DNA from 4 places in the Kitasatospora sp. NE20-6 genome. Region 3 is predicted to be linked to each of the others. Evidence: riboswitches for the same ligand, from Rfam matches in the RefSeq annotation. Region 3 holds a riboswitch; each other region holds the start of a gene.
The links. Region 3 has a riboswitch for cyclic di-AMP ahead of SNE206_RS17145 (transglycosylase family protein). Riboswitches for the same ligand answer to the same signal wherever they lie in the genome.
Positions count from the first base shown of each region.

Region 1: it holds a riboswitch for cyclic di-AMP, as region 3 does, so the genes downstream of both, SNE206_RS25265 (M23 family metallopeptidase) here and SNE206_RS17145 (transglycosylase family protein) in region 3, are expected to answer to the same signal.
Region 2: it holds a riboswitch for cyclic di-AMP, as region 3 does, so the genes downstream of both, SNE206_RS05790 (peptidoglycan DD-metalloendopeptidase family protein) here and SNE206_RS17145 (transglycosylase family protein) in region 3, are expected to answer to the same signal.
Region 4: it holds a riboswitch for cyclic di-AMP, as region 3 does, so the genes downstream of both, SNE206_RS30025 (transglycosylase family protein) here and SNE206_RS17145 (transglycosylase family protein) in region 3, are expected to answer to the same signal.

Region 1 is NZ_BPRL01000039.1:83,045-90,389, forward strand. It holds gene SNE206_RS25235 (sensor histidine kinase) at 1-86, opposite strand, end outside; gene SNE206_RS25240 (hypothetical protein) at 300-515, opposite strand; gene SNE206_RS25245 (PaaI family thioesterase) at 711-1,136, opposite strand; gene SNE206_RS25250 (hypothetical protein) at 1,329-1,514, opposite strand; gene SNE206_RS25255 (tautomerase family protein) at 1,689-1,910, shown strand; gene SNE206_RS25260 (YiaA/YiaB family inner membrane protein) at 1,942-2,232, opposite strand; cyclic di-AMP (ydaO/yuaA leader) riboswitch at 2,456-2,616, shown strand; gene SNE206_RS25265 (M23 family metallopeptidase) at 2,628-3,404, shown strand; gene SNE206_RS25270 (hypothetical protein) at 3,415-4,305, opposite strand; gene SNE206_RS25275 (GNAT family N-acetyltransferase) at 4,386-4,982, shown strand; gene SNE206_RS25280 (sensor domain-containing protein) at 5,087-5,806, shown strand; gene SNE206_RS25285 (hypothetical protein) at 5,891-6,679, shown strand; gene SNE206_RS25290 (hypothetical protein) at 6,663-7,345, opposite strand, start outside.
Region 2 is NZ_BPRL01000005.1:44,208-51,552, reverse strand. It holds gene tig (trigger factor) at 1-626, opposite strand, end outside; tRNA gene SNE206_RS05805 (tRNA-Pro) at 882-955, opposite strand; tRNA gene SNE206_RS05800 (tRNA-Gly) at 1,120-1,193, shown strand; gene SNE206_RS05795 (hypothetical protein) at 1,569-1,835, opposite strand; gene SNE206_RS05790 (peptidoglycan DD-metalloendopeptidase family protein) at 2,153-3,127, opposite strand; cyclic di-AMP (ydaO/yuaA leader) riboswitch at 3,133-3,326, opposite strand; gene SNE206_RS05785 (DUF6348 family protein) at 3,687-4,505, shown strand; gene SNE206_RS05780 (hypothetical protein) at 4,545-4,739, opposite strand; gene SNE206_RS05775 (PP2C family protein-serine/threonine phosphatase) at 5,176-6,393, opposite strand; gene SNE206_RS05770 (ribose-5-phosphate isomerase) at 6,731-7,216, opposite strand; gene SNE206_RS05765 (biotin transporter BioY) at 7,295-7,345, opposite strand, start outside.
Region 3 is NZ_BPRL01000019.1:161,157-168,501, reverse strand. It holds gene SNE206_RS17150 (hypothetical protein) at 1-1,572, opposite strand, end outside; cyclic di-AMP (ydaO/yuaA leader) riboswitch at 1,843-2,028, shown strand; gene SNE206_RS17145 (transglycosylase family protein) at 2,036-3,193, shown strand; gene SNE206_RS17140 (hypothetical protein) at 3,616-3,816, shown strand; gene SNE206_RS17135 (LacI family DNA-binding transcriptional regulator) at 3,985-5,028, opposite strand; gene SNE206_RS17130 (glycoside hydrolase family 13 protein) at 5,030-6,751, opposite strand; gene SNE206_RS17125 (sugar ABC transporter permease) at 6,832-7,345, opposite strand, start outside.
Region 4 is NZ_BPRL01000054.1:60,550-67,894, forward strand. It holds gene SNE206_RS30015 (LysR family transcriptional regulator) at 1-859, opposite strand, end outside; gene SNE206_RS30020 (MFS transporter) at 957-2,429, shown strand; cyclic di-AMP (ydaO/yuaA leader) riboswitch at 3,245-3,396, shown strand; gene SNE206_RS30025 (transglycosylase family protein) at 3,398-4,465, shown strand; gene SNE206_RS30030 (glycoside hydrolase family 6 protein) at 4,882-6,090, shown strand; gene SNE206_RS30035 (hypothetical protein) at 6,286-6,807, opposite strand; gene SNE206_RS30040 (cupin domain-containing protein) at 6,928-7,236, opposite strand.

The DNA.
Region 1 (7,345 bases), on a different contig from region 3:
GTGAGCCCGACGGCCCGGTAGCGCGCGGCGCTGAGCACCGCGAGGACGGCGAGGACAACGGCTGCCGCCGCGCACCACTGAGTCATCGTCACGCGGCGAATTCTAAGATGATGATCCTACGAAAGTGTGAACAGATCGCAGGATTGGTGAGCTGCACGCGTCAACGGCTCGCGTCCGGCAGGTGGCGGACCGTCACCCCGGACGCCGGGCCGACCTCCCGGACCCGGGTCCGGACCACCCGCTCCACCTGCGCCGGAACCCCGCCGGACAGCCCGGACGTCACCGGCCGCGGGCCGTCCTCACTGACCGTCGACCTCGCCGTACGGCTCCGGCGGACGCGCCGCCACCGGCCGCAGACTGCGCAGCCCGCGGGCGACCGCGAAGGCCCGGCGGAGCGTCGCGCCGACGCCGTCGGCCCGGACGGCCCCGGAGCCCGCGGACGGAGGCTCGACCGACGGGCGCTGTCCCGGGATGAATCCGGTGGCGGGCGGAGCCGTCCGGGCCGTCTGCGTCATCTCTCCACGTCCTTCGTCTCCTGCCGGATGCCGCCGGAGGCGGACCGGGCTCGTGCCGTCCCTGCGACACCTACCCCGCAGGACTGCAATTCTTGTCGCGGTTCGGCGACGGGACGGTCTCGGAACCCACCCGAATCGGTACCGATCGCCCGGATCGCCCACCCGGATCGCCCACCCGGATCGCCCGGACCGCCGTCACGGGGCGGAGTCGACCGCGATCATCGTGCCCTGCAGCAGCGCGACCTCCTTGCCCGGAACCCCGGCGGTCACGGACCGTATCTCGGCCCCCACGACGGTGATGGTGCGTCCGCTGCGCACGACGGTGCCGGTCGCCCGCAGCCGCTCGCCGACGCCGGGGCTGAGCAGGTTGAGCTTGAACTCGACGCTCAGCACGTCCTTGCCCTCGGGCATCAGGGAGAGCGCGGCCGCACCGGCCGCCGCGTCCGCCAGGGTGGAGATCGCGCCCGCGTGGACGAACCCGTTCTGCTGGGTCACCCCGGGGCGGACGGGCAGGTCGAGCACCACCCGGCCGCGGGCCAGCTCGACGATCTCGACGCCGAGGGTCGCCAGCAGCGGCTGACCGGTGAGGTTGCTGCGGAGCCGGTCGGTGAGCGTTTCCATGCGGCGGTCCAGGTGCGCGGGTGCGGGCGGGGCTCCCTGAACCCTCCGTCGGCGACCGGCCCGGCGTCAACCCTCGCCCCGGCCGGCGGGGCGCCCCGGCGCAGGAAAGCACCGAGGCCCGCGCGGCGGCGCGGGCCTCGGTGCCGGGGGCGTACGGGCCCCGGGGCGGGCGTGGGCGCCCGCGGGAAGGAGTCAGACGAGGTCGGCGTCGCCGTCCGCCCGGTCGTCGGCACCGGTGTCGGGCAGTTCGCTGCCGGTCACGGCCCTGGCGTCGCCGATGCGGTGCTGCTGCCCGTCCGCGTGGGCGCTGGGTGCGGTCAGCGAGGCGACGACGCCGACGGCGAGGGAGGCAAAGGCGAGCATGCTGCGCTTCTTCATGCCCTGCACAACGCGCGGCGCGGCAGGGGGTCACGGCCCGGCCCCCGCCGGCGTGCGGGCGGCCCGTCCGCCGCCGTCCGCCGCCGTCCGCCGCCGTCCGCGGGGTGCCGGCGGGCCCTGCGGTACCGTGCGCCCGGCCGGTGGACCGGCCGCACCGCCGAACCGGGAGACCCCGTGCCCTTCATCACCGTCAAGCAGCTGGCCGGCCGCACCGAGGAGCAGCGCGCCGAGATCGCCCGCGCCCTCACCGACGCCTACGCCCGGGCCACCGGCCTGGCCGCGGACAAGATCTGGGTGGCCATCGAGGAGGTGCCCGCCGAGAACTGGGCGATCGGCGGTGAGACCCTCGCCGCCCGGGCCCGGACGGCCGCCGGCCCCGGTGGTGCCGCGGACTGAGCGCGGTCGGCCCGGCGGGGTGCCCGTCGGCTCAGATGCCGTCGACCTTGAACGGGTCGTGCTCGGCCAGCAGCCGGTCGAGCCGGGCCTGGTCGACCCGGGAGGTGATCGCGCCGGCGTCCTGGCGGTCGCGGACGACCTTCGCCAGCGTGAACGCCGAGGTGATCACGTACAGCAGGGCGACGGCCAGGAAGGCGCGCATCCACGCGTCGACCGGCAGGTAGGCGATCCCGATCGCGAGGGCGGCCGTCGCGAGGGCGAACGAGAGGACGGCCTGCGCGTAGTAGGCGGCCGTGGTGCGGGACTGGATCGGTGCGCTCATGACGGCAGCGTCCCGGAGGCGGGCCCGACCGGCATGAGTACGGGTACTCAGCTTCGCAGCTCGTTCACCCTCCGTGACCGGCCCCCTGGCAAACCATCGCAAATCGCCCATTCCTCGCGTAGACCGAACGAATCAACCGGCTCAGGCGCTTGGAATCAAGGCAGGCATAGCATTAACGTTTGATAACGCAGCGCGGTCGGCAACGCCGTACCGACTCGGCACCGTGCGCGTGTCGCTCAATCCCGCGGTCTGCCTTCGCCGGTGGGCCCGGGAGCCGGGGAACCACGTTCCTTGGGGTGAATCGGCCGGGCCCAGGCCCAGCCGTAGGAGACCTTCCTGCTCCGAACCCGTCAGCTAACCCGGTCGGCGAGAGGGAAGGAAAGGAGTGCGCCTCCGTGGCGTCGACGCACTCGGCGGAGCCCACCGCCGCAGCCACCCAGCTCCTCGACCACCCGCGTGAGCAGGCCGACCAGGCCCGCCACCGGATGCCCCGTCAGACCAGGGGCACCAGCCCGCTGTTCGGCGTCACGGCCACCATGGCCGCCACCTTCGGCGCCGCAGGCCTGACCGCCGCCGCCGCAGGCCCCGCCGCCGCGGCCGAACCCGCCGTGTCCGCGCCCGACGAGGCCGCCGACACCGCCGCCGATCCCGGTCTCGCCCTCGCCGCCCGCATCCAGCAGCAGGCCGACAACCGCCGCACCGCCGCCGACGAGGCCGCCCGGCTCGCCGCCGCGCAGGAGGCCGAGGCCCGCCGCGCCGCCCAGGCCGCCGTCGACGACGCCGCGCTCGCGCTGCCCACCACCGGCTACACCCTCGGCACGCCGTACGGCCAGTCCAGCACCTGGGCCCACCTGTACACCGGCCTCGACTTCGAGGCCCCCGCCGGCACCCCGGTCACCGCCGTCGCGGCCGGCACCGTCACCTCCGCCGGCTGGGCCGGCTCGTACGGCTACCGCGTCGTCCAGACCCTGCCCGACGGCACCGAGATCTGGTACTGCCACCTCTCCCGCCTCGCCGCCACCGACGGCCGCGCCGAGCGCGGCGCCGTCCTCGGCGCGGTCGGCGCCACCGGCACCGTCACCACCGCCAGGCTCCACCTGGAGGTACGGCCCGGCGGCGGCGCACCGGTCGACCCGCTCGGCTGGCTCCGCTCGCACGGCGTCCAGCCGTAACGGCCCCCGCCTACACGCCGCCCGGCTCGTCCCGGGCGGCGTCCGCGTAGGCCTGCAGCTCGGCCGTGCCCGGCTCCGGCGCCAGGTCCGGGTACTCCCACAGCAGCAGCTCCGGCAGGCCCGGCAGCGTCCAGTCGCCGCACAGCCACAGCGCGCCGTCCTCCGCCACCTGCTCGAACTCCTCGAACCCGCCCGACAGCTCGGGCGGCATCGGCTCGCCCAGCGCGGTCAGCCCGGCCAGATTGCGGTAGCTGCGCCGCATCAGCCCGTACTCCAGCAGCCGCCGCGCGCCGTCCGTGGCCATGCCGATCGCCAGCAGGTGCGCCGGCCCCCAGCCGAGCCCGCCGTCCGCGTCCTCCATGGCGTCCAGCGTGCCGGCGTCCACCAGGGCCGCGTACGCCGCGACGCGCTCCTCCGGCGCCAGCGCGCGGAACGCGTCCAGCCAGTCCCGCACCGCGTCGACGTCGCCGGTCTCCACCCCGTCGGCCTGCAGCAGCAGGGTGTACAGCCGCGGCCAGGTGAGCAGCTGCGGCCGGCGCAGCAGCGTGCCCAGCAGCTCGCCCTGCCACTCCGCCTCGGCGTGCAGGCGCTCCCACCGCTTCGCGTTGAGCCGCCGCGCAGCCCGCTGGCGGTCGATGAGCAGCCGCACCGCCGCCCCGTACGCCTCCGGCCCGGCCCAGGGCTGCACGTACAGGTGGAGCCGCTCGTGCAGCAGCTGCTCCACCACCGCCGACCCCAGCTCGGGCCAGCCGTCGTGCAGCGGCGCGCCACCCAGTTCGAGCAGCGTCAGCACCGCCCGTACGGCCTCCTCCGGCACCGGGGGCAGGCCCTCGGCCTCCGCCCAGGCGAGCAGCTCCTCGGTGCGGGTACGGGGGATGAGCTGCAGGTCTTCGTCGTCCACGCCCCGTACGGTAGCCGGTGCGCCCCCTGCCGCGCGGCCCGGCCGCCCTGTCGGCCGCCCGCAGGGTAGGGTCGGCCGCCATGACCCCGGCCCCCGTCCGCACGGTGCACCCGGTCCACCTGGAGGGCCCCCGCCTCGCCGTCCGCGAGTTCCGCCTCGCCCCGGACGACGTCGCCGCCCTCCACGCGGTGTTCGGCGACCCGGAGACCGCCCGGTACCTGCCCTTCGAGTCGCAGGACGAGGAGGAGTGCGCCGACCAGATCGAGCTCTACCTCGACGAGGCCCGGCAGGAACCGCGCACCGCCTACCGCCTGGCCGTCACCCTCCGTGCCGACGGCCACGACCCGGCGCCCGTCGGCAACGCCGTCCTCGGCCTCGAAGGCGACCGTGCCGCCTCCCTCGGCTACGCGCTGCGCCGCGACACCTGGGGCAACGGCTACGCGGGCGAGATCACCGCGCTGCTGTGCGGGTTCGCCTTCGGCACGCTCGGTCTGCACCGGCTCGCCGCCCGCGTCGACCCCGCCAACACCGCCTCCGTGCGGGTGCTCACCCGGGCGGGGTTCCGGCCCGAGGGGCGCATCCGCCACGACCTCCACCTGCGCGGGGCCTGGCACGACTCGCTGCTGTTCTCCCTGCTGGAGGACGAGTGGGGGCGGCCGTCCGCAGCACGGGGGTAGGGAGAGCCCCACCCCGGACCGGGCAGCAGGCCGGATTACCCCCGGCCGCCGGCTCCGGCACCGTGGACGTCGTCACACCGCGACACCACCGAGGGGACCTCGCCATGACCGCCCAGCCACTGCCCGCCGCCGCCCGGCCGGTGTCCGTCCACGCCGCCGACCCGACGGACACCCCGCGCCGGCCCGGGTTCCTGCGGGCACCGTTCTCCGCCGTGACCTACCGGGAGATCGGCTTCGCGCTCAGCTCGCTGCCGCTCGCGATCGCCGGGTTCGTCCTCACGGTGACGCTCTTCTCCGTCGGCACCGGCCTGCTGCCCACCGTCACCGGACTGCCGCTCCTCGCCCTGCTGACGATCGTCGCGCGCGGCCTCGGCGCCTTCGAGCTCCACCGCGTCCGCGTCCTGCTGGGCACCCCGCTCGCGGCCCCGGAGCCCGTCCGGCCGACCCGGCGGGGCGTGTGGGGCGGGATCACCGCCCGCCTCGCGGACGGCGCCGGCTGGCGGGCCGCCCTGCACCAGGTGCTCATGTTCCCGTGGGCGGTGCTGACCTTCACCGTCACCCTGACCTTCCTGGTCACCGGCTGGGTGGTCGCCCTCTACCCGCTCTACCACTGGGTCTTCGCCCGCTACACCGACTGGCCGGGCTACCAGCTCTACGACTACACCAACGGCAGCGGCCACCACCGGTACTACGTCACCTCGCCCGCCCAGATCGCGGCGCTCTCCGCCGTGGGCCTGCTGCTGGTCCTGCTCACCCCCGTACTGGTCCGCGGGCTCACCGCGGTGCAGCGGGCCGCCGCCCGCGGCCTGCTCGCCGCCCGCTGAACCCCGGCCGGGCCGCGGATGCGCACCCCCGCGGCCCGTGGTCCGATGGGCCGGTACCCCCGCCGCCCGCCGAGGGAGCCCGCCGTGCTGGTGACGTCCCGCCCCCTCGACGAGTACTGCGGCTTCTTCGGTCTCACCCGCGCCGCCCTGCACAGCCTGCCCGGCCCCGTGCTGGACTGCCCGGGCGGCGCCGCCGCGCTCGCCGCCGAGGCCCGCGCCCTGGGCTGCGAGGTCGTCGCCGCCGACCCGCTCTACGCGCTGCCGCCGGCCGACCTGCTGGCCCTCGCCCGCACCGGCCGCGACGTCATGGCCGAGGCGATGCGCACCAGCCCGCGGCTCTACCCGGCCCGCCCGCAGCTGCACCCCGAGAAGTACCTGCGCAGCTGGGACCGGGCCCGGACGCTCTTCGCCGCCGACCGCACCGCCCACCCGGAGCGGTACGTCGCCGCGGCCCTGCCGCAGCTGCCGTTCGCCGACGGGGTGTTCGCCCTCACCCTCAGCTCGTACCTGCTCTTCGCGCACCCGGAGCACTTCACCCCGGAAGGCCGGCGCGACGCCCTGCTGGAACTCGTCCGGGTCACCGACCCGGCCGGTGAGGTGCGGGTGCACCCGCTGCACGACGGCGCCGGCCGCCGCTGCCCGCAGCTGGACGCCCTGCGGGCCGAGCTCGGCCGGCACGGGGTGGCCAGCGGGATCGAGGTGCACCGGGTGGCCGGACGGCCCCGGCGGATCCTCCGCCTGCGGGCCGTACGCGGACGGGCCGTACGCCGCCGGGCGGGCATCCGCCCGTCCGCGACAAGTGCGCCGGCCGGGACAAGTGCGCCGACCGGGACAAGGGCCGTTGCGGCCCCGGGCCTCAGGACGTGGTGGTGACGTCCGGTGCCTGCACCTGGGCCGGGACGACCGGCCCGGCGGGCGCCTCCGCCGTCCCGGCGGCCTGCGGCGCTGCAGAACCGGAAGGCCCGGACGGCCCGGTGGGTTCAGTGGGTTCTGCGGCCGCGGCCGGGGCCGGCAGCACCCGCAGGATCTCGTCCGCGACCGACTTCCGGCGCGAGTACGGCGGCACGTTCCGGGTGTTGCGGACCTTGTAGGCGACCGCCGCCCGCAGCGCCGCCCGCTGCTCGGCGGAGAGCGACGACTGCGCCGCCATCGCCCGCGCGGCCATCAGCGCCTGCAGCAGCTCGAACGGCGACAGGTGCCGGTCGATCGCCGCCACCACCAGGTCGACGTTCTCGGGGTCGGGCTTGCCCTGGAGCAGCGCGAGGGCCTGCACCCGCAGGCCCTCCACGCCCGTGCCGAAGAGGTCGCGCACCTGCTGCGGGCTGAAGTTGAGGGTCTCGGCCGCCAGCACGGTCTGGTTCACCGAGTCGGCGAGCGTCTGCCGGTCGGCGGCCGACAGCGCCCGGGCCAGCAGCAGCCGGGTCAGCAGCCAGCCCGCCAGGAAGCCGAGGATCGTGAAGTACACGGCGAGCGAGGCGGCGAACCCCGCGGCGCCCGACCCGCCGCCGACGGCCGGGGCGAGCGCGTCGCCCAGCTGCC
Region 2 (7,345 bases), on a different contig from region 3:
CCGACGACGGCCTCGTCGATGCCGTCCAGCAGGCGGCCGGAGCCGATCTCGTAGCTCACGCCGGTGGCGGTGCCGTCCTCCGGCACCTCGCCGTCGACCTTGGCCTCCAGGTCGACGACCACGACGTCGCCCTCGGCGGCGGCGCGCTCGACGTCCTTGACGGAGGAGAAGCGCTCGCGGAGCTGCTCCAGCGACTTGGCGACGTCCTCGTCCGACACCTCGATGGCGTCGACGGTGACGGAGATCTCCGAGAAGTCAGGCAGCGTGATCTCGGGGCGGACGTCGACCTCGGCGGTGAACTTGAGGTCACCACCGTCGGCGATCCGCTCGACACCCTCGATGTCCGTGATGTCGGGCTGGCCGAGGACATCGATCTTGATCTCGTCGACGGCCTGCGTGTAGAAGCGCGGCAGGGCGTCGTTCACCGCCTCCTCCAGCACGGCGGCACGGCCGAAGCGCTGGTCGATGACACGAGCCGGAATCTTGCCCTTGCGGAAGCCCGGGACCGAGACCTGCTGGTTGATCTTCTTGTACGCCGCGTCGAGGCTGGGCTTGAGCTCCTCGAAGGGCACCTCGACGGTGAGTCGAACCCGGGTCGGGTTCAGAGTCTCGACGGCGCTCTTCACGGTTAGGTCTCCTATTGGGCTTGCGGTCGGGTTGTCTCCGCCCGACGTCGCCGGCCGGTAGGCCGATCGGGCGAGACGGGCGATGGGCGGTTGGGGCTGCATCTCCCGTACGGGGGTGGACGGTGAGCGTGACTCCTCGCCCTCGGGCGGTCGCGGTCCGTGTAATCGCCACAGGCACCACCGCCAGCGGTCCATCCTACCGGTACCACGAAAGCAACAGGGCCCCGCCCGCCTGACGAGACCCTGCCGAAACTGTCGGGGTGGCCGGATTCGAACCGACGGCCTTCCGCTCCCAAAGCGGACGCGCTACCAAACTGCGCCACACCCCGTAGTGCCGAGAGGAAGAGTACACGCCGGTCCGGGGCCCCTCCGCGCAATATCGGAGGCCGCCCGGGCGAAAGCGGTGTGCATTTCGCCGACCCGACCAGGTAGGCTGGCCAACGTCCTCGCGGCCGACCCCGGCCCGGGGGCGACGTGCCGTCAACGCACGCATGCGGGCGTAGCTCAATGGTAGAGCCCCAGTCTTCCAAACTGGCCACGCGAGTTCGATTCTCGTCGCCCGCTCCACCGCCCCGGCCCCAGCTCAGCGACATGATCGCGGAGCTGGGGCCGTTGTCGTTCGACGGCCCGTCAGGGCGGCGTGCCCGTTCCGCGCCCGTGCCGCGCCCGGCCGGACCGGTCGTGGTCCCGCCCTGCCGCGCCCGGCCCCGCTCCGAGGAGGGCCGGGGCGCGCGGGAGTCCGCACGGGCGGGCGGGGCTGCCGGTGCACCCCCGGCGTGCGCGCGGTCGCACGGCCTGCCGCCGGTTCGGGCCACCCGTCCCGGAGCGGGCGGCGATCCCCGGACCCGGCCGGAACGGCCCGACGGAAACGGCCCGACGGAAACGGCCCCGGGTCGGCGGGTGGACCGCCGGCCCGGGGCCGTTTCCGTGCTGCGGCCGAGGTCAGCCCAGGTAGTGACGGACCACACGGGCGGCGTACGCGTCGGTGTCGAGCATGCCCGCGCGGGCGGAGTCGGAGCCGCCGTCGTTGGAGCCCACGGTGTTGTCCTGGCCGGCGTTGAAGATGTCGTCGCCCGCGAGCTGGTTGAAGTTGCCGATCACGATCGTCGGGTTGAAGGAGTCGCTGTCGGCGACCGCGGACGCGGCCGGCAGGCAGGCGGCTCCGGTGACGGCCAGGAGAACGGCGGCGCGGCGGAGTGCTCGGGTCATGAGGGGTTCCCTTCCACGTTCCACGACGGGGTTTGTCGTGGCTGCGACAGTAAAAGGAAGGGCGCGCGGCCCCGGGGACGTTCGGCCGGTCGGTGGCGTGTTGACGCCGCACGCCCCGGCACGGGAAGCGCCGCGAGGGCGGAGGCCGGGGCGGACCGGACCGGGACCGGGAACGCGACCGGGAACGGGACCGGGGCCGGGAACGGGACCGGAACGGGGACGCCCGGCGGAACGACGGAACGGCGGAGAGGAAAAGGCCGAGGCCCGGCCGGGGATCCGTGGATCTCCGGCCGGGCCTTCGGGTGGCGCGGGGTGCGTCAGACGCGGACGCCGTGGGCGGCGAGGTACGCCACCGGGTCGATGTCCGAGCCGTACGACGGGGTGGTGCGGATCTCGAAGTGCAGGTGCGGGCCGGTCACGTTGCCGGTGGCACCGGAGAGGCCGATGACCTGGCCGGCGGTGACGGTCTGGCCGACCGAGACCTTCAGCGCCGAGAAGTGCGCGTACTGGGAGTACTTGCCGTCGGCGTGCTTGATGACGACGTTGTTGCCGTAGGCGCCGCCCCAGCCGGCCTCGACGACGGTGCCCGCCGCGATGGCGTGGATCGAGGTGCCGGTGCTGACCGCGAAGTCGACACCGGTGTGGTAGCCGCTGGACCAGTTGGAACCGGCCTTGTGGTACGGGGTGCCGAGGCCGGAGGAGACCGGCGCGACGTAACCGGAGGTGGCGGCGGGCGCCTTGGCCTCGGTGGTCGGGGCGGCGGGCTTGGCGGCCTCGGTCTTGGGCGCGGCCGGCTTGGCGGCCTCGGTCTTGGGCGCGGCGGGCTTGGCGGCCTCGGTGGTCGGGGCAGCCGGCTTCGGGGTGCTCGCGACCGGGGCGCGGTGCTCGGAGCGGGAAGCCGCGGCCGAGTCGGCCTTCTTGGTCTCGGCCTGCGGCGCGGCCGCGGCGGCCTGACCGGAGACGGAGAGCTTCTGGCCCGGGAGGATGAGGTTCGGGTTGCCGCCGATGACCTGGCGGTTGTCGTCGTACAGCTTCTTCCAGCCGCCGTCGACGTGCTGCGCACCGGCGATCTTGGACAGGGTGTCGCCGTGGACGACCTGGTACGAGGCGGCCTGCGCCGGGGCGGCGGCCGGGGCCGCGGCCGGGGCGGCGGCCGGGGCGGCAGCGACGGGGGCCGCGGCCTGGGTGCCGGCGCTGTGGGCGCTGGCAGCGGTGACGGGGATGGCGATCGCAGCGGCGGCCACACCGGTGGCGACGGCGACGCGGGACAGACGGGTGCCCAGAACGGACATGGAGTTGTTCCTCTCCTACGCCTACGAGGTGAGCTGTCGGGTTCGGGCTGGGAGATCGCCCGGTCGCGGAAAATGACGCGACTTCACCCCAAGCCGTCCCGGAACTACCGGGCGCGGCACTTACCTTGGGTCCCCCGCTCCTGCCGTGCACAGATGGTGCGTGACCCCGGGCAGCGGCAGGACTCGGCGTTCCACCCGGTGGCCCGCCCGGTCGGTGGCCGGGCAGACCATGAGAAAAACCTATGGACCGCTCCGCTGGCAAGCCGCCCCCTCCGAGGGGCCGTCACGAGCACTCCCGGCGGTCACTCTCCGCCGGGGCGAGGTGGGCAGAGCGCAGTCGCCGCAGTGACCGTGCGTATCCGGATCATGTCCGCGCGGGAGATTCCGCACCCCGCGTGGCCGGCCGGTCGCGGCGGGGCACGGATCATGCGCACCCCGGTGACCCTGGTCACGAGGGCCTCCCGGAGGCCCTTTCCGGGCCCGCCGGACGTCCGGGGAACCGCGTCCGCGGACCGGTGTCACCGGGCGGACGTCCGGCCGATAGCCTCGCTCGCGAGCGATGTTCGACCCCTTTTCGAGCAAGGAGCCCCTTTTGCGGGCGCAGGCCAGGCTGGAGACGGTCCAGCGCAGCGTGATCCGGGAGATGGCCCGGTACGGGCAGCGGTTCACGGTGGACGGCAGCGTGCTGCGCGGGCCCGGCACGACGGCGGTGGCGGTCCGCGAGCACCCGGGCGAGGACGGCGCGGTCGGCCACGTCGACCTGGGCTTCGTCCTGCGGCTGGGGCAGGCGGACGGTCCGGTGATCTGGGACTGCACCGCCGGGCGCGGCCGCACGGAGGAGGAGAAGCTCGACAGCGCCGTGCGCATGTGGGCGACGACCACCGCGGCGGCCGTGGTGGAGATGCAGGAGCGCCGCGGCGAGCACGGCGACCACGTGCGGCCCGGGGAACTGCCCGGGTGGCACGCCGTGCAGGGCCCGGCGGCGGTGTTCGGCTTCGGGAGCGACCGGCTGGCGGAGTGGCTGGCCGGCAACCAGCTGCTGCCCGCACTGGCGGACGCCCTGCGGCCCGGGCTGCCGTCGACCGGGGTCACCGGGGTGAAGGTGTTCCTCGGCGGCCGGGCCGGCGAGGAGGTCGCGGAGGTGCGGGTCGACGGCACCGTGTCGGAGCCGGCGTCGGCCGCCCTGCGCGCCCTCGGCTGGCCGCGCGGCGAACGCCTCTGCTGGGCACGGCTGTTCGTCCTGCTGGTCCCGGACGGGCAGGAGGCGCAGGCGGTGCCCGCCGGGTCGGCTCCGGCCCCCGGGGCGGCACACGGCGGCCCGGGGGTGCTGCGGCGCGGCCTGCTCGCGCGCTGGCGGCAGGCGCGGCCCGGGCGCTGACCTGGCCGCGCGGAAGCGGCGGCCGGGTCGGCGCTGCGGTCAGCTGGCCACGGAGGAGATCGTCTTCGCGAGCTGGCTGAGGAAGTCCTGGATCGGCTTGGCCGCCGTGGACTGGCTCACCATGAAGCCGAAGAGTGCTGCGATGATCGCGTGACTGGTCTTCAACTGCTTGTTGCGGATGAAGATCACGACGATCACGCCGAACAGGAACAACGCGGAGACGGAGAAGGCCACCCGGACTCACTTCCTCAATCTGTGGCGGGGGTTCTTGCTGGAACCCCGTGTCGAAGCCGGACCGCGGCCTGCGCCGACCGTCCCTGGCACGAGTCGGCCGATCCCGTCGCCATGGAGGTGCCCTGCAGGACCCGGCCGCCTGCTGCCTGCCGCACGTGCCGCCCCCCATCCCCCGAGCTCCGACCAGCCCACCCGGACTCAGTGTGGTCGTTCGTGCTGCCTGCGTAAAGGACTTGCCGGAAGCACGGGGCCCGGATCCTGCCATGTGAGACGAATTTCCGCCGACCGAGACGATAGCGGAAGCCTTCTGACGAAGCGTCCGCGGGGGCGGGGTGAACACGCCTCATTGGCCAACAAGCAGGCCCGGGCGGTGTGATCCATCCGGGGGAGGCTCCGCCAGAATGGCCGAAGATCACCTCCCAGGGGTTGACAGGTGCTACTGCCGCCACACCAGCAGCACGGCGCGGTCGTCGTTGACGTCCTTGGCCACCGTCTCGATGAGCCGGCCGGCCGCGCCGCGGAAGCCGTTCACCACCAGCCGGTCGGCCTCGCCCATCAGCCGGTCCATGCCCTCGGAGAGGTCCCGCCCGGGGATCTCGACCATGCCGTCGGTGCAGAGCATCAGGAGGTCGCCACGGTCGAGCCGGCCGCGCACCGCCTCGAACTTCGCACCGTCGTAGATGCCGAGGAGCGGCCCCTCCTGCGACTCCTTGACCTCCCAGCGCCCGGCACCACCGAGGCGCTGCATGCCCGGCAGGTGTCCCGCCGACAGGAGTTCGTACTGGCCGGTGTCGAGGTCGAGCACGAGGTGGACGGCGGTCGCGAAGCCCTCCGCCCAGTCCTGGCGCAGCAGGTAGCCGTTGGCGGCGGGCAGGAAGTCGTGGGCGGGCAGCGATCCGAGGAGGCCGCCGAACGCGCCGGAGAGCAGCAGGGCGCGGGAGCCGGCGTCCATCCCCTTGCCGGAGACGTCGGCGAGCACGACCTCAAGCACCCGGCCGCCGGGGCCGGTGCGGGTGGCGACGACGAAGTCGCCGGAGAACGACTGGCCGCCGGCCGGGCGCAGCGCCATGTCGGCGTACCAGCCGTCGGGGAGCTGCGGCACCTGGCTCTGGACGCGCAGCCGCTCGCGGAGGTCGAACAGCATGGTGCCGCCGCCGCGCCAGGGCACGCCGACCCGGCTGCGGAACTGGGCGAGCAGCAGGCCGGCCACCCCGACCGCGCCGACCACCAGGGCGGCGCCGGGGGTGACGCCGTAGACGTAGGCGTCCGGGTCCTCGCTGGCGATCCGCTCGCCGGTGTGGACGAGCGATTCGGCGGAGAGTCCGAGTGCGGCGGCCGCGTACAGCAGGACGAGGGTGGCGGGGCGCAGCAGCAGGGAGCCGGCGAGCACCGGCAGCACCAGGGCGGTGGGCGGCACCCAGGCCGGGATCCAGATGTTGAGGACGACCAGCAGCGGGACGGCGGCGAGGAAGAGTGCGAAGGCGAGCCAGTCGGGGGCGGCGCCGCGGAAGTAGTCCACCCCGGTCCGGCGCAGGGTGCGGCGGGCCCGGCGGAGCCTCGCCCGCAGCCGGGCCGTCACGGGCTCCCCGGCCGCGTTCGCGGTGGGGCCCGTCGCAGTGCTCCCGGGCGTCGCGCCCTGCGTGCTGCCAGCCATGGGGTCCGACCTTATCCACCGGTGCGGTCCGGCGTCGACGCTCCTGCCGGGGTGGTGTGCGCAGTCGCGCCGGGCGGGGCGGGTTTCGGCCGGGTGCGCCGTGGGCTCCCGTGGAGCGTCCCGGGGGCGTGCGCGGGGCGCTGCGCGCCGGGTGGGGCCGGGGGGGCGGGCTTCCGGTCCGCGCCGGGGCGGCCGGGAAGGCCGGGTGCCGGGCGGGAGGAAGAGGAGGGGAGGCGGGCCGGGGTGCTCACGGCCGTCCGGACGCGGTCCGGTGGTGGTGCACGGTCGTTGCTGCCGCACGGCCCTTGCTGGACCGTGCGGCAACGGGTCGGAGGGATCAGCCCTGGGGGTGGTGGGCCGGGATCGGCGGGAGCTCGCCGGTGGTCTCGTACTCGCTCAGCATGTCGATCCGGCGGGTGTGCCGGGTCTCGCCGCTGTAAGGGGTGTTGAGGAAGATCTCGACGAACTTGGTGGCCTCGTCGGTGGTGTGCATCCGGCCGCCGACCGAGATGACGTTGGCGTTGTTGTGCTCGCGGCCGAGAGCGGCGGTCTGCTCGCTCCAGGCGAGCGCGGCACGGACGCCCTTGACCTTGTTGGCGGCGATCGCCTCACCGTTGCCGGAGCCGCCGATGACGACGCCCAGCGCCTCCGGGTCGGCGGCGGTGCGCTCGGCGGCGCGAAGGCAGAACGGCGGGTAGTCGTCCTCGGCGTCGTAGATGTGCGGGCCGCAGTCGACCGGCTCGTGGCCTGCTCCCTTCAGCCACTCGACGAGGTGGTTCTTCAGTTCGTATCCGGCATGGTCGGAGCCCAGGTACACGCGCATGACCACGAGTGTGGCATGCGCGTGCACGGGCCCGCGGGAGGGGGCCGGACGCAGTCGGCGCGGCGGGCCGACGGTGGGTCAGCGGCGGCCGGCGAGCTTCCAGGCCAGGGGCAGGGCGCCCATGGCGAG
Region 3 (7,345 bases):
TGCGCCGTTGTGGTACGCCACGAACTGCGTGACGGTGTGGTGGTGCCGGGCGTTCAGCCAGACGAAGATGCCGTTCTGCAGGTTGTTGTGGGCCAGGCAGCGCTCGAAGGTCCACACGCCTTCGCTGGTCTCCGGCCACTCGAACCCGGACGCCCCCTCGGCGCCCTGCACGCCGACCGCCACGCAGTCGCGGGCGATGCCGCCCGTGCCCGCGCCCAGGGCGAAGCCGGTCAGCCGGTAGCCGCGCGGGGCGGGTTCGTAGACGGTGCGCGAGGCCACGCAGGACTCGTAGACGATGTCGTCGGACGGCGCCTGCGGGGTGCGGGTGTCCAGCGGCCCGTCCCACCAGTAGGCGTCCTCCCACGTGTCGTGGCTGATGCAGCTGCGGAAGGTGATGCCGTGACTGGCGTGCGGCACGAAGGCGTGGCTGCCCGTGTCGCGGACGACGACCCCCTCGACGACGGTGCCGCGCGAGGAGTCGGCGAGCATGTGGAAGTGCAGGCCGTAGCGTCCGAGCACGGGCTCGGTGACGGGCTCGCCGTTCCAGCGCTCCTTGCCCGCGCGGCGCGGGCCGAGCCAGCGCAGGGCGGCGTGCCGGATCTCGGCCTGCCGGGAGCTCGTGAGGTGGACGTGCGCGCGGCCCTTGGCGGTGCCTTCGATCCGTACGCTGCGCGTCAGGTTGAGCACCTCGGCGCCGGCCGTCACGCCACCGCCCACGGCGACCCTGGGGTGGGCGTGCGCCAGCGGTTCCGCGAGGGTGACGGTGCGGCCGTCGACCCGTCGGATCGTGCACAGATCGTACCGGGTGGAGAAGCCGTCCTCGGACGGGGGGCCCGTCGGGGCGACGGCGAGCTCGTCGCCCGCGCGCCATCCGGCGGGCACGGCGGCGAGCTCCAGGGCGGTGTCGCCGGCCTTCAGCGGACGGGCGGCGCGCACCCACGCGGTCTTGGCGGCACCGTCCAGGCGCAGGCGCCCGGCGCCGGTGACCCACAGGCCGGTGTCCGTGCCGACCACCCCCATGCCGCCCCCGACGAAGGTTCGTTCACCGACCGACGGGAAGCGCAGGGCGTGCACCGCCCCGTCGTCCGGCACCAGGGCGAGGGTGCCGCGGACCTCGACGTTGCCGGCGGACGCCAGCGTCACGCTGCTGCCGGGCGCGAAGACCAGCGAGCCGCCCGGCTCGACGAGCAGCGAGGCCACGGTGGCGTCGGTGTCCAGCAGCACGCGGTCGGCGATGCGCACCGCCGTCCGCGGGCCCGGCACGGTTCCGCCCCAGCCGCCCGCGTCGGACCACCGGCGGCCCGTCAGGTCGAGCGGGGAGGGCGTCGGGCTCTCCGGGGGCGGCGCGCCGTGCGAATGCCCGGCCACGGCCGCCTGGGTGGCACCGGAGGGGGCCACCGTGCGGGCCACAGGGCCGGCCTCGCCGGCCGCCGGGCGGCGCAGCAGTGCGCCGCCGCCGACGGCTGCCGCGGCGACGGAGACCGCCGTCCAGCCGAGCATCCGCCGACGGCCGACCCGGCGGTGGGAGACGGGCTTCCCCGGCGCCGCCGGCATGTCCTCGTCGCGTTCCATGATCGGTGAAACCCCTCCCCGGGCCGCCGCCCGGGGCCCCGACGCCTGAAGCATAAACAAGCCCGTTTCGGCTCAACGGGTTTGCGCGAAAGCGGCCGAAGGCGACCGGAACGGCGCCGAATAATCGATCATGAATTCATACAAGATCCACTGTGATCGGGCTCACACATGTTTGCAGTTTGAACTTATCTCTGCCTAATGTCCTCCCACGTTCGTGGTCACACGGACCCAGTTGGCCCGAACGCCGAGTCCTGCCGGCGGTCCGACTGGCAAAGCGAAACGCACTTCGGCAGGGGCGGGGGAACCAGGTAAGTCGCCAGGGAACGGTCCAGCGCCGTTCCCCGGCTTGGGGTGAAGCCGCACGCGCAGAAACGTCATTTCGACGTGTCCGCACGTGCGGCCGGGCAACTCCAGCCCGAATCCGACAGCTCACCTCGCAGGCGTGGGAGAGGAACGCTCCTTCATGCTGTCCATCAACTCCAAGCGCAGCCGCCGCATCCTCGCCACCACCGGCGTCGTCGGCATCGGCCTCTCGATCCCGTGCCTCACCGCCGGCACCGCCTCCGCCGCCTCGGTCGCCACCTGGGACAAGGTCGCCCAGTGCGAGTCCTCCGGCGACTGGCACATCAACACCGGCAACGGCTTCTACGGCGGCCTGCAGTTCACCAACAGCACCTGGGCCGCCTTCGGCGGCACCTCGTACGCGTCCCGCGCCGACCTCGCCACCAAGGACCAGCAGATCGCCACGGCCGAGAAGGTGCTGGCCGTCCAGGGCCCCGGCGCCTGGCCCGTCTGCTCCGTCCAGGCCGGTCTGACCAAGGGCGGCCCCGCCCCCGAGATCAGCACCGGTGGCTCCGCCACCACCGCGCCGAGCACCCCGGCCACCACCGCGCCGAGCGCCCCGGCCACCACGGCCCCGAGCACCGGCACCGGGTCGACCGCCTCCGGCACCTCGCAGGGCGGCACGTCCTGGCAGGGCAAGCAGTCCTGGGGCCACCGCACCGGCGCCACCTACACCGTGAAGGCCGGCGACTGGCTCTCCACCATCGCCGACCACAACCACGTGCAGGGCGGCTGGCAGAAGCTCTACGAGATCAACAAGTCGGTCCTGACCCAGGGCCCGCACTCGATCTACCCGGGCCAGAAGCTGTCGCTGGGCACCTCGGCCACCGCGCAGACCCCGGCCCCCGCGAAGACCGCGACCACCACCACGGCCACCACCGCCGCCGCGACCACGGCCGCCCCGGCCAAGGCCGCCACCGGCTCCAAGGCCGCCGCAGTCGACTTCGCCCTCTCCAAGGTCGGCCAGGCCTACATCTACGGCGGCACCGGCAACGGCGGCTGGGACTGCTCCGGCCTGACCCAGGCCGCCTTCAAGGCCGCCGGCATCGCGATCCCGCGCGTCGCCGCCGACCAGGCCGACTTCTCCACCCGCGTCTCGCTGGACAACCTGCAGCCGGGCGACCTGCTGTTCTGGTCCAACAACGGCGCCAACTCCGGTGTCTACCACGTCGGCATGTACGTCGGCGACGGCAAGTACGTCGAGGCGGCCAACCCGAGCGCGGGCGTCCGCACCCAGACCGTCGCCAACTGGGCGCCGGACTTCGCCGGCCGGATCTGACCTCACGGCAGACCGCCGGTTCCCGACCGCCGTCCGGCCGGCCCGCTCCTGGCACAGAGGGGTGGACCGGCGGGGCGGCTTCGGCGCGCCGACGGGCCCGGCCCGGCCGATCTGCCGGGCCGGGCCCGTCGGGCACGCCCGGGTGCGGCCCCGGCGGGTGGGCAGGGAGGCCCGCCCGCCCGGGACCGCACCCGACTCCGCGCCTTCCCCGGGGGCACCTGCCCGGGGCACCTGCCTCCGGGCGCCTTCCTCCGCCGGTGCCGCACACCCGGCATCCGACGGCCGGACTGCGGCCATCGACCATCGGCCCCCAACCCTCGGACTCCGGACTCCGATCTCCGGACTCCGGGCTCCGGCAGAACCGGCGACCCCGCCCTCCGGAGCCCCTAGGCTGCTGCTCCCCGGAGTTGAGGAGCACCGCCATGGCGAAGGTCACCGTCACCCTGGACGCCGATCTGGCGATCGAGGTGATGTTGCTGTCCGGCACCGGCAACCCGCAGGACGCCGTCGAGCTGATCGTCCGTGACTACCTGGCGCGCGGACGGCGCACCGAGGCCCGGACCGGGAACCCCGCCGACGCGCACCGCACCGCCCGGCCGCAGCGGGGGGCGGAGGAGGGCTGAGCGGGGGCCGAGCGGCCCGTACGGGCCCTGCACGGCCCCGCACCGCACGGCAACGCCGACGGCCCCGGAGAGACCGCTCTCCGGGGCCATCGGCGTTGCCGTGCCTGGTGTACCTGCCGTACCTGGTGTATCTGTCGTGCCTGCCGTGCCTGCCTCGCCCGGTGCGGGTCAGCGGCCGCCGGCCGCCGTGGAGCCGCGCATGACGAGCTCCGGCTGGAACATGAACTCGGCGCGCTGCGGCGGGTTTCCGCCGACCTCCTCCAGGAGGGCGTCGACCGCGGCGGTGGCCATGGCCTCCACCGGCTGCCGGATCGTCGTCAGCGGCGGCTCGGTGAACGCTATCAGCGGCGAGTCGTCGAACCCGACGACCGAGACGTCCTGCGGCACGGAGAGCCCGCGCTGCCGGGCGGCCCGGATCGCACCGAGCGCCATCATGTCGCTTCCGCAGACGATGGCGGTGCAGCCCTTGTCGAGGAGCGCGCCGGCCGCGGCGTGTCCGCCCTCCACGCTGAACAGCGTGTGGTGGACGAAGCTCTCGGCCTCCTCGGGCGTGCGTCCGAGGAGTTCCCGGACGGCCGCGGTGAAGCCCTCGATCTTGCGGAGCACGGGCACGTACCGCTTCTGCCCGACCGCGAGGCCGATGGTGGTGTGGCCGAGCTCCACCAGGTGCTGGACGGCCATCCACATGGCCGCCCGGTCGTCCGGTGAGATGAAGGGTGCGGCGATGCGTTCGCTGTACCCGTTGATCATCACGAACGGCACCTGCCGGCCGATGAGCTTGTTGTAGCGGTCGTGGTCGGCGGTCGTGTCGGCGTGCAGGCCGGACACGAAGACGATGCCGGCCACGCCGCGTTCGACCAGCATCTCCACGAGTTCGTCCTCGGTGGAGCCGCCGGGCGTCTGGGTGCACAGGACCGGCGTGAAGCCGTGCCGGCTGAGCACCTGTTCGATCACCTGCGCCAGGGCCGGGAAGATCGGGTTGCTGAGCTCCGGGGTGATCAGGCCGATCAGCCCGGCGCTGCGCTGCCGCAGGCGGGTGGGCCGCTCGTACCCGAGCACGTCGAGTGCGGCCAGAACGGTCTGGCGGGTGGCGGCGGAGACACCCGCCTTACCGTTGAGTACACGGCTGACGGTGGCTTCGCTGACCCCCGCCTGCGCTGCGATGTCCGAGAGTCGCGCTGTAGTCACGATCCCAGAGCCTATTGCAACCATGTCAGACCGCCCACCATACGGTGCTGTCGGCTGCCAGAAGAATCTCGCCGCCCTCGCGGCCGGCCTCGGCGGAGGCGAGCAGCAGACGGCCCGGGGACGGGATGCGGACCGACTCGCCGGTGGTGTTGGCGGTGCACACGAACGAGCCCTCGGCGCTGTCGCGGCGGAAGGCGAGAACGCCCTCCGGGGCCTCCAGCCAGGTCACTTCGGTGCCGGCGCCGAGCGCGGGCTGGGCGCGCCGCACGCTCAGCGCGGAGCGGTAGAGCTCCAGGGTGGAGGTGGGGTCGCCGGTCTGCGCCTCGACGCTGAGCTGCGCCCACTCGGCGGGCTGCGGCAGCCACGACGGCCCGCCGGCGGAGGGCCCGAAGCCGTACGGGGCCTCGGTGCCCGACCACGGGATCGGCACGCGGCAGCCGTCGCGGAAGCCGTCCTGGCCGGCCGCCCGGAAGTACGACGGGTCCTGGCGGACCTCGTCGGGCAGGTCGGTGACGTCCGGCAGGCCGAGCTCCTCGCCCTGGTAGATGTACGCGGAGCCGGGCAGGGCGAGCATCAGCAGGCTGGCGGCGCGGGCGCGGCGCAGGCCGAGCTCGCGGTCGCCGGCGGTGCGGATCTGGGTGCCCAGGCCCGGCTCGTTGGCGAAGCGGGTGGCGTGCCGGGTGACGTCGTGGTTGGAGAGCACCCACGTGGTGGGCGCGCCGACCGGGCGCATCGAGTCGAGCGAGAGGTCGATGACCTCGCGCAGCGCGGCGGAGTCCCAGGAGGTGCCGAGGTACTGGAAGTTGAACGCCTGGTGCAGCTCGTCCGGGCGGACGTAGTTGGCGGTGCGCTGCACGGTGGGCGTCCAGGCCTCGGCGACGCCGATCCGCTCGCCCGGGTACTCGTCGAGGATCCGGCGCCAATCGCGGTAGATCGCGTGCACGCCGTCCTGGTCGAAGAACGGCATGACGTCGTTGCCGAGCAGCTTGAGCTGGTCGCCGCCGGTGACGAGGTCGGGCAGGCCGGGGGCCTTGACCATGCCGTGGGCGACGTCGATGCGGAAGCCGTCGACGCCCATGTCGAGCCAGAACCGCAGGATGGAGCGGAACTCGTCGGCGACGGCCCGGTTCTCCCAGTTGAAGTCGGGCTGCTCGGGGGCGAAGAGGTGCAGGTACCAGTCGCCGGGGGTGCCGTCCGGGTCGGTGGTGCGGGTCCAGGCCGGGCCGCCAAAGATGGACTCCCAGTTGTTCGGGGGGAGTTCGCCGTTCTCGCCCTGGCCGGGGCGGAAGTGGTACCGCTCGCGCAGCGGCGAGGAGGGGCCCTCCCGCAGGGCCCGCTGGAACCACTCGTGCTGGTCGGACGAGTGGTTGGGCACCAGGTCGACGATGATCCGCAGGCCCAGGGCGTGGGCGTCGCGGATCAGGCCGTCGGCGTCCAGCAGGGTGCCGAACATCGGGTCGACGGCGCGGTAGTCGGCGACGTCGTAGCCCGCGTCGGCCTGCGGGGAGGCGTAGAACGGCGACAGCCAGACGGCGTCGACGCCGAGGTCGCGCAGGTAGGGCAGGCGGGCCCGGACGCCCGGGAGGTCGCCCATGCCGTCGCCGTTCGCGTCGGCGAAGCTCCGCGGGTACACCTGGTAGATGACCGCGTCCCGCCACCAGCCTCTGGACGCGCCCGCACTCGCTGCGATCGGCTCGGCGGCGGGGACGGGGGCGGGCCGGGAGGCGTCGGCCAGGTTCTGGGTCATTGGACAGTCATCCCTTGGGGATTCGTGGCGAACAGAGCGTGATGTGACGGTACGTCGGAAGCGTGCGGCGCGTCAGCGCGTCACGACTTCGCGGCTCCGGCCGTCAGGCCGGTGACGAGGTGGCGCTGCACGAGGTAGAAGACCAGTGCGGCGGGCAGCGCGATGAGCACCGAGGTGGTGGCCATGAGCTGCCACTGGTGGTCGTGCTCGCTGATGAACGACTGGAGGCCGACGGCCAGCGTGTACTTGTCGGAGCTCAGCATGAACGTCGAGGCGTAGGCCACCTCGGCCCAGGCGGTGAGGAAGGAGTAGAACGCGGCGACCGCCAGGCCCGGACGGGCGAGCGGCAGGATCAGCCGCCAGAAGGTGCCGATCGGCGAGAGGCCGTCGACGCGGCCGGCCTCGTCGATCTCCTGCGGGATGGTGTCGAAGTAGCCCTTCAGCAGCCAGGCGCAGTACGGCACGGTGGTGCCGGAGTAGACCAGGATCAGGCCGACGTAGCTGTCCAGCAGCTGGAGGCTGGAGAGGATGTAGTACATCGGCACGATGAGGACGGCGATCGGGAACATCTGGGTGACGAGCAGCACCCACATC
Region 4 (7,345 bases), on a different contig from region 3:
GGGCCGGGTCGGCGTCGTGCCGCGGGTGCCAGGCCAGGCCGATCGGCAGCGTGGGCAGGGCGAGCGGGATCTCGAAGGTCACCAGGCCGAGCGCGTCGGCGAGGTCCCGGCTGCGGGTCGTGACCAGGCCGACCAGGTCGGTCGAGCGCAGCACGAACAGCGCCGCCGGGTACGTCGCGAGGGTGCCCACCGTCGTCCGGGCGAGGCCGAGTTCGGCGAGCGCGGCGTCGATCGGACCGGTCAGCCGGCCGCGCCGGGAGACCCCGACGTGCCGGGCCGCGGCGAAGGCGGCGGGGGTGACCGGGCCGTCGAGCAGCGGGTGCCCGGGGCGGACGACGCCCAGCATGGTGTCCTCGTGGAGCAGTTCGACGTGGACCTCGGGCGCGGTGGTGTCGATCACGCCGACCTCCAGGTCGGCGGCCCCGTCGCGCAGGCTCGGCGCGTCCAGGTGGCTCTCGCCGAGGAAGCGGAGCCGCACCCCCGGCGCCTCCGCCGCGGTGCGGGCGAGGAGTGCGGCGCCGTGCGCGGCGGCGAAGGCCTCGTGGGCGAGCACCGTGAAGGTGCGGTCGAGCGCGCGCAGGTCGACGCGCCCGGCCGCGGTGAACAGCCCGCGGGCGCGTTCGACGACCGCCCGGACCTCCGCGTGGATCGCCAACGCGTGCGGTGTGGGCACCATGCCGCGTCCCGCCCGGACGAGCACCGGATCCCCGAGGGCCCGGCGGATCCGTCCCAGGGTGCGGCTCATGGCCGGCTCGGAGAGGTGGAGCCGGGCCGCGGCCCCGGAGACGCTCGACTCCTCGACGAGCACGTCGAGCGCGGCCAGCAGGTTCAGGTCCATTCCGGATTGCACGGGACGCATTCCTCTCTTGCGAAACTTGCACTGGAGACAATCCCACACCCGCCCTACCGTGAACGGGAACCCACACCCGCCCGCTCCCGGAGGAGCTCCCTTGCCCATGCCCGCCCCCGGCCGGTCCGCCCCGCACGGCCCCGCCACCGCCCCGCCACCGCCCGGCCCTGCCGCGCTGCGCCGGCCGACCCTGCTCACGATGTGCGCCTGCGTGCTCGTCGCACAGGGCATGGTCGCCGCGATCAACCTGCTGCTCCCCCGGCTCGCCGCGTCCGCCCTGCATCCGTCCGCCACCGGGCTGCTGTGGACGGTCGACGCGTACGTCCTCGTCTTCGCCGGCCTGCTGATCCCGGCGGGCGCGTGCGGCGACCGCTACGGGCGGCGGCCCGCCCTGCTCACCGGACTCGCCCTGTTCGCGGGCGGCGCCTGCCTGAGCGCCGCCGCCGGACCGCTCGGCTCGGTGGCGGTGCTCGTCGCCGGGCGCGCGGTCTCCGGCGCGGGCGCGGCGCTGATCATGCCCGCCACCATGTCGGTGCTCACCGAACTCGCCGGCCCCGGGCACCGCGTGAAGGCCCTCGCCTCCTGGACCCTCGCCATCGGGCTCGGCGGCCTCGTCGGCAACCTCGGCGGCGGCCTGGTCGCCCAGTACCTGCCCTGGGAGGCGCTGTTCTGGGCGATGGCACCGCTCGCGGCCGTGCTGGCCGCCGCCGTGCTGCGCACCGTCCCCCGGCTCCCCCGGCACCCCGCCGCCCCCGACCCGCTCGGCTCGGTGCTGCTCACCGCGGGCACGGGCGCCCTGCTGTACGGCATCGTGGAGGGCCCGTCGCGCGGCTGGGCCTCGGCCCACGTGCTCGGGGGCTTCGCGGCGGGCGCGGCCCTGCTGGCCGGCTTCACCCGCTACGCCCTGACCGCGCGCCACCCCCTGGTCGACCCGCGACTGTTCGCCTCCCGCAGGTTGCGGGCGGCAGCACTCGGCACCGCCGCGTCCTTCTTCGGCCTGTTCGCGCTGTTCTTCGTCAACGCGCAGTTCCTGCAGTACGTCAAGGGCTACTCGCCGGCGCGGACGGGCTTCGCGATCGTGCCGCTCACGGTCGGCATGGCCCTGGTGCCCCGGCTCGCCGTCCGGCTGCAGGCCCGGCACGGCGTGCGGTTCGTCGCCGGGGGCGGGCTGGCGCTGATCGGCGCCGGGCTGCTCGGCATGTCGACCGCCGGACCGGCCACCCCGTACCCGCTGTACGCGGTCTGGCTGCTGGTGCTCTCCGCCGGCCTGGGCCTCTGCGCCCCCGGGCTGACCCACGCGGTGATGTCGGAGCTGCCGCCGCGGCAGGCCGGGCTGGGGGCGGGGCTGAACACCGCGGCCCGGGAGTTCGGCGCGGCCCTGGGCGTCGCGGTGGTGGGCACGGTGCTCACCGCCCGGCTCGGCCCCGGCGGGGTCCACGGCGGCTCCGGGGCGGCGGAGTTCGCGGCCGCGACGGCCGTGGGCCTGCGGGTGGTCGCCGTACCGGTGCTGCTGGCGGCCGTGGCGGTCACGCTCGGTCTGCGCGGCCGCGCGGACGGCGGGGCCCGGAAGAACCCCTGACCGCCCGACCGCCGGACCGCCCGACCGCCCGACCGCCCGACCGCCTGAGGGCCCGCAGGGCCGGGCGGGCCCCGGGAGGCCGGCACCGCGGGCGGCGTCGCCCTCGGCCACCGCCCGCTCACGCCGGGCGAGGCCTGCCGCGGTCGGGGCCGCCCGGCCGGAGACCTGCCGGGGCGATCGGCCCCGCGACGGCGTCACGGCGGTCCGCGGCCCCGCGACGCCCCTGGTGGCGGCGCCCTCGCGCTCGGGTGCGGACGAACCGTTCCGCCACGAACCGGTCGCGCACCGGCACCCGCACCGGCCGCCCCACCGGCGGCGCGGCACTCCGCTCGGACATTCGTTCGTGTGGCGATGAGCCCCCGACCGCAGGCCCCGGCGCGCCCGGACCGCTCCCCGCGTGAATGCCGCCGCGGGCGCCGGACGGGTGACGCCGGAATTCCCCGCGGTGAATTCCACGGGAATGGGGAGCGCAATAGGCGCATTTTCCGCCGTGTCACCCTGCACAATCCCCACGCATCCTGCGCACGCCCCGGGAGGCGCTGCCGGACGCCTCCGGCGGCCGCCCGATCGGGCCGCCACGGCCCGTCCGACGCCGCCTCACCTGTGGCGCGGCCGTGCGCACCCATGGGGCCGCCGCCCCGGATCCCGGGCCGCCCGGCCGAAATGCGGCACGGTGACGGGACAGCACTGGTGATGATTGTGTGATGGTCGGGATGCTGGCTTGTTATCGAGGTGACGATCCCTCTAATCTCCGATCAGCCCGCCACAGCACGGGCGCCCGAAGCGCGGCACGCCGAACCCTGCCCACCGCGCCCACCGGGTCATCGACCAGAACCTGGGCAGGGACGGGGGACCCACGACTCGTCGCCGTCCCCGACGGCTTGGGGTGAAGCCGCGTCCGCGCGGCCGGGCCACCTCCCGGTCCGAACCCGACAGCTCACCTCGCAGGCGTGCGGAGAGGGAACTCGATGGGTTTCATCGGCTCGGGCCGCCACCGCCGCCCCACCCAGACCGAGCGCGCCGTGTCGGCCGCCGGTGTGGCCGGCGCAGGCCTCGCCATACCGCTCCTGGCCGCCACCAGCGCCCACGCGGCCCCCGTCACCACCTGGGACGCCGTCGCCCAGTGCGCCAGCGCCGGCGACTGGAGCCGGGCCACCGGCAACGGCTCCTACGGCGGCCTCCAGCTCGACCTCGACACCTGGGTCGCCTACGGCGGCAGCCCCTACGGCGCCTCCCCCGACCACGCCACCAAGGAGGAGCAGATCACGGTCGCCGAGCGCGTGCTCGCCGACCGCGGTGCCCGCACCTGGGGCAGCTGCGCCACCACCGCCGGGCTCACCGGGGAGGGCCGGCCCGAGGCCGCCGAGCCCACCGCCACCGCCTCGGCGACCCCCGCCCCGACCGCCACCACGACGGTGACGGAGAGCCGCAGCCGGAGCTCCGCCCCGGTGTTCCCCGGCATGCAGGGCCGCGACGCCAACGGCATCTACTGGTACCAGGTGGACGGCGCCTGGTACTGGACCACCAGCCAGGCGGTCTACGAGGCGCACACCGCCGTCACGGCGAGCCCCTCCGCCCCGACCACCACCACGGGCACGCCCGGCACCGTCCTGCCCGGCCAGGACGCCGGCACGCCGACCGCACCGGTCACCACGCCGCCGGCCCCGACGGACGGCACCGGCACCCTGCCGGGCACCGGCACCACGCCCACCACCGACACGCCGGTCACGGGCACGCCGGCCACCGGGGCGCCCGCGACCGGCCTGCCCGCCACCGACGGGACCGCACCGGCCACCGGCACCGACCCGTCCGGCGCCGCGGAGTCGGCCGACCCGGGCGCTCCCGCCACGACGGTGACGGAGGCTCCGCCGGCCGCCGAGCCGGACACCTACACGGTGGCGGCGGGCGACACGCTCTCCGACATCTCGGCCAACCACAAGCTGGGCGGCTGGAAGAACGTCTACAGCGGCAACTCGACCACCATCGGCGAGGACCCCGACCTCATCAAGCCCGGCCAGGTGCTCAAGATCGGCTGAGCCCGCCCGACGAACCCACGAGGCCGTCGGCACCCCGGACCCCCGGAGTGCCGGCGGCCTCGGCGCGCGTGCCGGCACCGGCCGTCCGGCCCGGCCCGCAGTCCGTGAAGCGGTCCGGTCGAGGCGGCCCGCACCCGCTCCCGCATCCAGCATGCGGGAGCGCTCCCGCAATTAACGGCCCATCCTGCGCAGAGCCTTGACGGCTCAGGAGGCTCCGACTACAACTGCCTTCGCATCACCATCCACCGCATCTTCTGCGGGATTTACGCTCAGCATGCCGCGCTCCACCCCACCGGAGAAGCTCGGCACGGCCCGGACGAACAGGACTTAATGGGAGCGCTCCCACATATAGCCCCACCGCCGGACCTGACGCCCACGCACCCGCAGCCCCCGCCCGCCCACCCCGAGGAGCCCCTGTGACACGCCCCAGCCGTCGTATCGCGGCCGCGAGCGCCGCCGTCGCCACCGCCGCGGTCTGCTGTCTGCCCGCCACCGCGTCCGCCGCACCGGCCCAGGGCCCCGGCCGCGCTCCCGCCCCCGGCGCCTCGTTCTACGTCGACCTCGACAGCAAGGCCGCCCACCAGGCCGTCACCGACCTGAAGGCCGGCGACTACACGAACGCCCTCGCCATGGCGAAGATGGCCTCGTACCCGGTGGCGCAGTGGTTCAACGGCACGGCCACCCCGCAGGAGACCACCACCGCGATGGCCGACCTGCAGAGCCGCGCCGCACGGCAGCACCAGGTGCCGGTGGCCGTCGCCTACAACGTGCCCGGCCGCGACTGCTCGCAGTACTCCGCGGGCGGCGCCTCCAACTCGTCCGAGTACGCCGCCTGGATCGACGGCCTCGCCAAGGGCATCGGCAACCGGCAGACCGTCGTCGTCCTCGAACCGGACGGCCTCGCCCTCAGCCCGACGTTCTGCGGCGGCACCGCCCAGCAGCAGGCCGACCGCCTCGCCGAGATCAACGGCGCCGTCGACCGGCTCGCCCGGCAGCCGCGCGCCGCCGTCTACCTCGACGCCGGCCACAGCGGCTGGCAGAACACCGGCACCATGGCGAAGCTCCTCGTCGACGGCGGCGTCAACCGCGCGCAGGGCTTCTTCCTCAACGTCTCCAACTACCAGAAGGACGCCGACCTCGTGCGCTACGGCACGCAGATCGCCAAGTGCTCCTGGTACCTCACCAACACCCCCGGCGCCGTGGCCGACGACTGCGCCAACCAGTACTGGCCGCAGGCCGACGCCGACGCGTGGTACACCGCGCACGTGCCCGCCGACGCCGCACTGCCGCACTTCGTCGTCGACACCAGCCGCAACGGCCAGGGCCCCTGGACCCCGACCGCGACCTACCCGGACGCCCAGACCTGGTGCAACCCGCCCGCCCGCGGCCTCGGCACCCGCCCGACCGCGGACACCCGCACCCCGCTCCTCGACGCGTTCCTCTGGATCAAGGTGCCGGGCGAGTCGGACGGCTCCTGCACCCGCGGCACCACCGGCGGCATCGACCCCGAGTACGGCGCCGCCGACCCGGCCGCCGGCGTGTGGTGGCCCGCACAGGCGCACGGCCTCGCGGCCGCCGCCTCGCCGGCCCTGAAGTTCAACCTGCCGACTCCCGGCGGCCACTGACCACCCTTCCCCGAGCGGCCCGGACTCCACCCACCCGGGCCGCTTCCGGGCGCCGCACGCACACCGGTTCCGTGCGGCGCCCGGCCGTTCCACCTTCCCGGTCGTTCCATCTTCCCGATCGCGGCACCTTCCCGATCGCGGCACCGGGCACGGGCTGACGGGGTTCGGACCCCGGGACGGCCCCACCGGCCGTGCTCAGTGGGACAGCGCGCCCTTGGCGGCGACGATGACCAGGCCGAGCACGAGATTGACCAGCCCTTCCAGCACGACCTGCCGGCGTGAAGCACCCGCCTTGCGGGCACCGAGGCACGACCAGCCGACCATCTGTGCGACGGCGACGCCGAGCGCGATCCAGCCGCTGGTGTCGAGGTCGAGGCCGAACACCGCACCCAGGGCGATCGCGGCGGCGGGCAGCGTGGCCGCCTCGACGATCGACCACTCGTGCCGGGCGACCATGCGGACCTCCGACCAGGGCGTCGCCTGCCCGACGAACCGCTCACCGGCCAGGCGCGCGTAGACGTGCGCCGCCCAGAACACGAGCCCGGTGACGAGCAGCAGGACGACCAGCTGCAGCCGCGGGAACTCACCGGCGGCCCCCGCGGTGGCGACCACGGACGCCGCCAGGAGCGACCCGTAGACGGCCCCGGTGTAGTCCGTACGGGCGGTCGCGGGTTCCGGGCCTTGCGGTGCGGTCTCCCGCGCGACAGGACGGTTCACCGGCCCACCGTAAACAGGAGACCGGGCTCCGGCGGGCGCGCCGCGCGGAGGACGCCGCGGAACGGCCCGTCCGGCCCCGGCCCCGCAGACCGCCGCCCGGCGGCGGGCCTGCCGCCGGGGTCAGTTCCCGAAGACCTCCACGACCACCAGCGTGCCCCGGCTGCCGGGCCTGACGGCGTGCCGCACGTTCGCCGCCACCTCGAACATCTGGCCCGGCAGCACCGTCACCTCGGTGTCCTCGACGGCGAGTTCCAGGTGGCCGTCGAGCACGAGCAGCAGTTCCGTGCAGGCGTGCCGTTCGTCCGGCAGCGCACGCCCGTCCATCCGGAGGACCTTCACGGCGGTGGTGCCGACGTGCCCCAGCAGGTGGGAGGACCAGGCGGCCGGAAGCCTGGACGCGGCGTCGGCGAGGTCGGTGATCGGACTCATGGGCATGCCCCTTCCGCAGGCCGCTCCCGCACCGCGGGAGGGCCCGCCGTGCGATCGGCGGATGACGGGGACGCTACCCGGCCGACTGCGACGATCGGTCGACCGTTCG